DNA from 3 places in the Paraburkholderia sp. D15 genome. Region 1 is predicted to be linked to each of the others. Evidence: riboswitches for the same ligand, from Rfam matches in the RefSeq annotation. Region 1 holds a riboswitch; each other region holds the start of a gene.

Region 1 (2,262 bases):
GGTGATCGCGATCGAACGGCCGATCTGGTTCAGCGGAATACGATGGCGCGCGGCCAGCGCCTGCACGCTGCTGATGCCGGGAATCACTTCGTAGTCGAGCGCCTCACGGCCTTGCCGCGCGATTGCCTCGACGATGCGGATCGTGCTGTCGTACAGCGACGGGTCGCCCCACACCAGGAACGCGCCGACGTCGCCGTCTTTCAGTTCGCCCGCGATCAGCTGCTCGAAAATGCGCTGCTTGTCGCGGTTCAGGTCGTCGACCGCGCCGCGATAGTCGCCGTGATCGGGGCGCCGTTCGGGGCTGCTCGCTTCGACGATGCGATAGCGCCCGCCCTCGACGAAACGTTCGATGATCTGCCTGCGCAGCGCGATCAGTTTGTCTTTGGCGGCGCCTTTGTCCATTACGAAGAACACGTCGGCCTGGTTGAGCGCTTTGATCGCCTGGACGGTCAGGTAGTCCGGATCGCCGGCACCGATTCCTATGATCAGGATTTTTTTCATCAAACGGATTTCCGGTTGGCGTGAATCAGCGGCATGGGATGCGTGGCGATCGACTCGATGCAGGGGGGAACAAATGAGGGAGAGAAAACGGCGGAAAAACGGATAGGAAGGCGGATAGGAAGGCGGCTCATACGATGATCAAAACATATTGCTTGATGAATCATAGCGTGACTCCCGCACGGTGCGGTATTCGATCGATTGGGTGGCCGCGGACGCAGGCCGCGCTCGCCAGCAGGGTGCCGGCCGCGAAAGTGTTGCGCGAACGTCCGACCGGTACCGCGAATCATTGACGCGCGGCCCGTCGAGTCGTTACGCTTGCGCCCTGATGGTTCCCCTGACGGGGATCAAAAGGGAATGCAGTGAGGGGCGTACGCGCCCCGAGTCTGCGGCTGCCCCCGCAACTGTCAGCGACGAGTTCGCGCCCAACGTGACCACTGGGTGACCGGGAAGGTCGGCGCGCAACGACGACTCGCGAGCCAGGAGACCTGCCATCGACCGAGGTCTGCGCAAACGCATCGGGCGGGGTGTCCCGATGCGCCGGCACCGCTCCCATGCGGTCGCTCGTTGCAAGGACGGCCCAACCTCAGGACCAGTCATGTCCCTCTGTTTTGATCCATGCGCTCCATCGTCGGAGGCGCAACACCTTTGCATTCGTCTTTGCCTCGGCATTTCCGTAACAGGTATCGCCACGCCATGAAAATCCATCATGTTCTCATGACGTCCGCGCTGACCGCCTGCGCATTGCCGATCGTTTTTCCCGCAGCCGTTTCGTCCGCCTACGCCGCGGACGACGCGAGCTTGCCGCCGGGCCAGCCGTCCGCGCAAACCACCTTGCCGAATATCGTGGTGACCGGCGACACGCAGCATCTGCCGCAATCGTTCGATCAGCGTTATGCGTCGACCCAGGTATTGACCCGGGCGGATCTCGACCGGCTGTCGCCGGCCGACCCCAGCATCACCCAGGCGCTGGCCACCTTGCCGGGCGTGACCGTGGTCCAGAACGGCGGTCCGGGCGCCACGGCATCGGTCAGCATTCGCGGGTCGAGCGGCAATCAGGTGGCGGTGTTCATCGACGGGATTCGCGTCGGCTCCTCGACCACGGGGCAGGCCGAGTGGGCGGATCTGCCGACCTCGGCGTTCGATCGCGTGGAAGTGATCTCCGGTCCGGCGGCGGCCTCGTTCGGCGCGGATGCGGTGGGCGGCGTGGTGCAGCTGTTCACGAACCACGCGGCGAATCAACCCAACCGCACGACGGTGTCGTTCGGCGGCGGTTCGAACAAAACCTTCGATACGCAATTCCGCACGTCGGGCAGCATTCCGTCCAGCGGTCCGCTTTCGGCGCTGTCGGGGCTGACGTATTCGCTGGGTCTGCACGACTACAACACGGCCGGCATCGACGCCACCTTGCCGTTCGCTTACGGCCACGAAGCCGGCCGCAATCCGTACCATGCGCAGGACGTGGACGCGCGGCTCGGTTACGCGCGCGACAACTGGTCGATATCGACCTTCGCGCTGTATCACAAGTCGACGTTCTCCTACGACAACGCCGGCGGCGACGACCAGCAGCTCGATCATCAACTGACCACGGGCGTGTCGTTCCATGTGGACATCACGCCGTATACGCAGTTCGACCAGTCGATCGGCTACGCGTACGACCGCCAGTTCCTCTACGCGAACGATCCCACGCTCGGCACCGACGAAATCGATTCGACGCGCTTCAGCACCTCGACTTCGCTGACGCATCAGGAACATGGGCACACG
Region 2 (2,262 bases), 650 kb from region 1:
CTGAGCAACCGGTTTCTCGGCGTCAGTGGAGCAATTAACGACGCGATTATTCTGGTGCAAGAAAGCTGCCCTGCCGACGAATTCAAAGCGTTTCGTCGGGCAATGGGTCAACTACTCGACCAGGTGTATGTTCTGGCTCTCGAACCGCTCTACGAAGCGCACCCCGACATCGCACCACCTGAACTGGAATTCAAGCCTCGCGGGAAAGGGCGATAGCGGGGACGAGGGGGGGGCCAACGCGTCGCCGCTAGCCGACTGCCGGCCACCACGTCCAGCCTCGCCGCGAGCAGCGCAATTCGATGATCGACAGCGGCGCGATCTCGATGCGCGGGAACACCTGCGCAGCAGCACCGAGCGCCACGACGATCGCCGCCCGCATGACCGGCGCGTGAGTGACCGCGACGATAGTACGAAGCTTGTTCTTATCGTCGAGCGTCCGTTGGCTTGCCGGATCGCTGAGCGAATCGAGCCACGCGCCCACGCGCTTGACGAGTTGGCTGAACGACTCACCGCCATGAGGCTTGGCGTCGGGATCATGCATCCATGCCCCGAGTTCTTGCGGCGCTTCGGTCAGCAGATCGGCGAGACGCCGACCCTGCCACGCACCGTAATTCACATCGGCCAGATTGGCATCGACGATTGCCGCGAGCTTCAGCGCCTGCGCCGTTGCACGTGCGCAGAGCGCCGGGCTGACCAACGCGCTGGCATCACCCGGAATCGAAAGATGCGCACGTGTGGCATCGATTTCGGCAATGCTGCGCTGATCGAGCGAGTCGAACGACACATCGCCGGGGAAACGGCCCGCGCGCATCGCGGCGGTCGACGCGTGACTGATCAATAAAAGCCGAATGTCCATTCCGTTGAATCCCTCGAAGCTACATCGATGCCCAGCGCCCAGCGCCCAGCGCCCATGCGGCGCACGCACTTACCGGTTATCGAACGCGAAAGTTTAGCGCGTAGAATAGCGGCGTTGCGAAGCACGGAAGCCGGTGAGAACCCGGCGCGGTCGCGCCACTGTAATTGGCTTCTTCTGCCAACAGCCAGACCCGAGCTTTGCGCACTCCCTTTGCTATCGACTATCGGGGCGCGTTACCCCAGGAGATGTCATTCATGACCCAAGCTGTATTCGATTCCGCCAATGCGCCCGTTGCGCAACCCACGCCGATTCCGTTGCGCGAATTGCTGCCGTGGATCGTGTTCGGCGGCCTGCTGCTGTTGCTCGCCATTTACTTCGTGGGTGCGGAAGAGGGCGCCACGTCGCTCGTGCCCGGCATGTACGTCCATGAGTTCGTGCACGACGGCCGCCATCTGCTCGGCTTTCCCTGCCACTAACGGAGTCGAACATGGTCGGTAAATTGTTGGTACGCGGGATGCTCGCAGGCATCGCCGCGGGATTGCTCACGTTCGGTTTCGCCCGCGTGGTCGGCGAACCGCAGGTCGATCAGGCGATCTCCTTCGAGGAGAAAGCCGATGCCGCTAAAGGCGAAGCGCCCGAACCGGAAATCGTGAGCCGCGAGACCCAGGCCGGTTTGGGTCTGCTCACCGGCGTGGTGACGTACGGCGCGGCAGTGGGCGGGCTGTTCTCGCTGGTGTTCGCGTATGCGTATGGCCGGGTCGGCGCGGCGAGTGCGCGGGCTCTGTCCGCCTGGCTCGCGCTCGCGGCGTTCATCGCACTGGTGATCGTGCCGAACATCAAGTATCCGGCGAATCCGCCATCGGTCGGTGACCCCGAAACGATCGGCATGCGCACCGGGTTGTTCTTTCTGATGATCGCGATTTCCGTCGCGGCGATGGTGTTCTCGCTGAAAGTGCGTCGACGTCTGGCCGTGCAGCTCGGCGCATGGAATGGATCGATCGTGGCAGGCGTGCTGTTCGTCGCGATTATCGCGGCCGTGCAGCTGTCGATGCCGGTGATCAACGAAGTGCCCGCGGCCTTCCCCGCCGTGCTGCTGTGGAAATTCCGCGTAGCGGCGATCGGCATGCAGGTCATTATGTGGACCACGATCGGACTGTTGTTCGGCGCGCTGGTCGAGCGCAGCGCTTTCGTGCGGCCGGTCCGGCGCGCGGCGATCTAGGCAGGTGGCATACCGCGCGCACCGCTTGATAAGGTAATTGGATCAAGCGGTTGCCGCGGTTGTGGGAAGGTTATCCACAGGCTTGCGAACAAAAACTGGGGATAACTGAAGCGACGACGTGACGTCTATCGCGACCGGTGCCCGACCTTGTCCATCAGCAGTCGGCGCATGGTCGTGAGAAGCTCGG
Region 3 (2,262 bases), 420 kb from region 1:
CGTGAATCTGTCATGTCGTGCTACAACGCCATCACATCCGTCCCTCGCGGATTCCGGCGGCCGGCGGCGTGATGGCCGCCGCCTCCGCGTCTGGCCGGTATCCGGGCTGACGACCTCACGCGCTTTGCCTTCCCGTCCGGACGCGTCGATTTTCATCGAGGTTTTCATCGGACAGTGGCGTCGAAAAACGCATGCGCGGCGCGGGTTCGCGGCCCTCGCGAAAAAACTGTCGAGGTGCCGCCGAATGAAACGCCGCTGGTCGCTTACCGTTGCGGGGACAGCACAGGTTAAGCGCACGAGGGCGCGGCCTGTTTCCCGTTTAACTGCACACGCGAACGCATGTGCGGGCACCAAACGCGCGCATACGATAGCACACGGCGCCCCGCCCGATAAGCCTTCCCGGCCGATGCCGCCTTGACGCCGAGGGCCCGCGCGCCTACACTCGCACGCACTTTGGTGCTCGCGTGCGCGCCTCCCGCGCACGCAGTTAAACGGGAAACAGGGCGCCTGTCCGCATTGGACCGGTCAACCTGTGCTGCCCCCGCAACGGTAAGCGAAATGTGGCGTCGGTTCATCACCGGCGCCGCGGAGCCGGCTTCGATGTCCACGCGCAAGGCCGCGTCGGCATATCACCACTGGGCGAGAAATTCCTCGCCCGGGAAGGGGAAGCGGCGCTTTCGCCAGCCCGGATACCGGCCAGAACACGCAGGACCAACGCCGCGGGGATGCGGCGCGCGTCCATGATCTCCCGCTTTCTGTTTCCCGTTGTCGCGGCAACGCCGCCGTTCGTCCCCGTGCTTCGTGATCTATCCGGTTTGTCGTCGTGGGACGCAGCGCGTGTTGTTCGCGCCTGCCACGCTTCCGTTCAGATCGCGATCAGGCGCGCCGGCGTGCCCGTGCAACTCCCACGGATGGACCTCACGATGGACAAGCAAACCCGCCAGGCGCATTCAATGCGCAAGATCCCCGTCACCATCGTCACGGGCTTTCTCGGCAGCGGCAAGACCACGTTGCTGCGGCACATTCTTCAGCATGCGGACGGCAAACGCATCGCGGTGATCGTCAACGAGTTCGGCGAACTCGGGATCGATGGCGAGATCCTCAAGGGTTGCGGGATCGGCTGCGACGAAAACGGCGTGGAAACCGAAGGCCAACTGTATGAACTGGCGAACGGCTGCCTGTGCTGCACCGTGCAGGAAGAGTTCTTTCCGGTGATGGAAAAGCTCGTCGAGCGCCGCGACGAGATCGATCACGTGCTGATCGAAACGTCCGGTCTCGCGCTGCCCAAGCCGCTCGTGCAGGCGTTCAACTGGCCGCAGATCAAGAGCAGCTTTACCGTCGACGCGGTGATCACCGTGGTGGACGGCCCGGCCGCGGCGAGCGGCCAGTTCGCCGACAACCCCGTCGCCGTCGATGCGCAGCGCCAGGCCGATCCGAATCTCGACCACGAGTCGCCGCTGCACGAATTGTTCGAAGACCAGTTGTCGGCGGCCGATCTGGTGATTCTGAACAAGACCGATCTGCTCGACGCCGCGGGGCAGAGCGCGGTCGAGGCATTGATCCGCGACGAGATTCCGCCGCAGGTCAAAATCGTGCGCGCGCAGATGGGGCAGCTCGATCTGCATACGCTGTTCGGTCTCGAAGCGGCATCGGAAGACACGATTCATTTGCGCCACGACCATCACGGTTCCGTCGACGACGCCGATCACCATCACGACGAATTCGATTCGGTGGTCGTGCAGGCGGACGTGCATTCGCGCGAAGCGGCGATCGCGGCGTTGCAGACGCTGGTCGAAACCAGCACGATCTATCGCGTGAAAGGTTTCGCGGCATTGCCGGGCGCGCCGATGCGTCTGGTGATTCAGGGCGTGGGCCGCCGTTTCGACAGCTATTTCGATCGACGCTGGCAGGCCGGCGAAAGCGGCCCGAGCCGTTTCGTGCTGATCGGCGAAGACCTCGATCAGCCTGCGTTGCAACGTGCGTTCGACGCGGCGCTCGCTTCGGCCGATGCATCCGTTGCGTCCGCTGCGTCCGCTGCGTCCGCTGCGTCCGCTGCGTCCGGCACGCTCGCCGCGAACGGAGCATAAGCGCTCATGCATCTGCTGCGCACGACGCCGGGCGGGTTTGTCGACGATACCCAGGGCGTGATCCGTATCGATCAGCAGCCCGCGGAGATCGTCGTGCTCAGTTCGGCCGACACCACCCTGTCGCTGCTGGCCAGCGTGGTGCCGCGCCTCGGCGACGGTTTTCCGAGCGTGCGTC

What was found. A riboswitch is a leader RNA that binds a small molecule or an ion and turns the genes downstream of it on or off. The one in region 1 is predicted to bind cobalamin.
Region 2: it holds a riboswitch for cobalamin, as region 1 does, so the genes downstream of both, LFL96_RS25290 (CbtB domain-containing protein) here and LFL96_RS22340 (TonB-dependent receptor) in region 1, are expected to answer to the same signal.
Region 3: it holds a riboswitch for cobalamin, as region 1 does, so the genes downstream of both, cobW (cobalamin biosynthesis protein CobW) here and LFL96_RS22340 (TonB-dependent receptor) in region 1, are expected to answer to the same signal.

The regions. Positions count from the first base shown of each region.
Region 1 covers NZ_CP110396.1:579,607-581,868, reverse strand. Annotated here, with positions in the region: gene cobF (precorrin-6A synthase (deacetylating)) at 1-501, opposite strand, end outside; cobalamin riboswitch at 811-1,009, shown strand; gene LFL96_RS22340 (TonB-dependent receptor) at 1,195-2,262, shown strand, end outside.
Region 2 covers NZ_CP110396.1:1,225,940-1,228,201, reverse strand. Annotated here, with positions in the region: gene LFL96_RS25300 (hypothetical protein) at 1-216, shown strand, start outside; gene LFL96_RS25295 (histidine phosphatase family protein) at 248-856, opposite strand; cobalamin riboswitch at 931-1,069, shown strand; gene LFL96_RS25290 (CbtB domain-containing protein) at 1,111-1,332, shown strand; gene LFL96_RS25285 (CbtA family protein) at 1,344-2,075, shown strand; gene LFL96_RS25280 (response regulator) at 2,201-2,262, opposite strand, start outside.
Region 3 covers NZ_CP110396.1:156,188-158,449, reverse strand. Annotated here, with positions in the region: cobalamin riboswitch at 75-370, opposite strand; cobalamin riboswitch at 438-716, shown strand; gene cobW (cobalamin biosynthesis protein CobW) at 912-2,087, shown strand; gene cobN (cobaltochelatase subunit CobN) at 2,094-2,262, shown strand, end outside.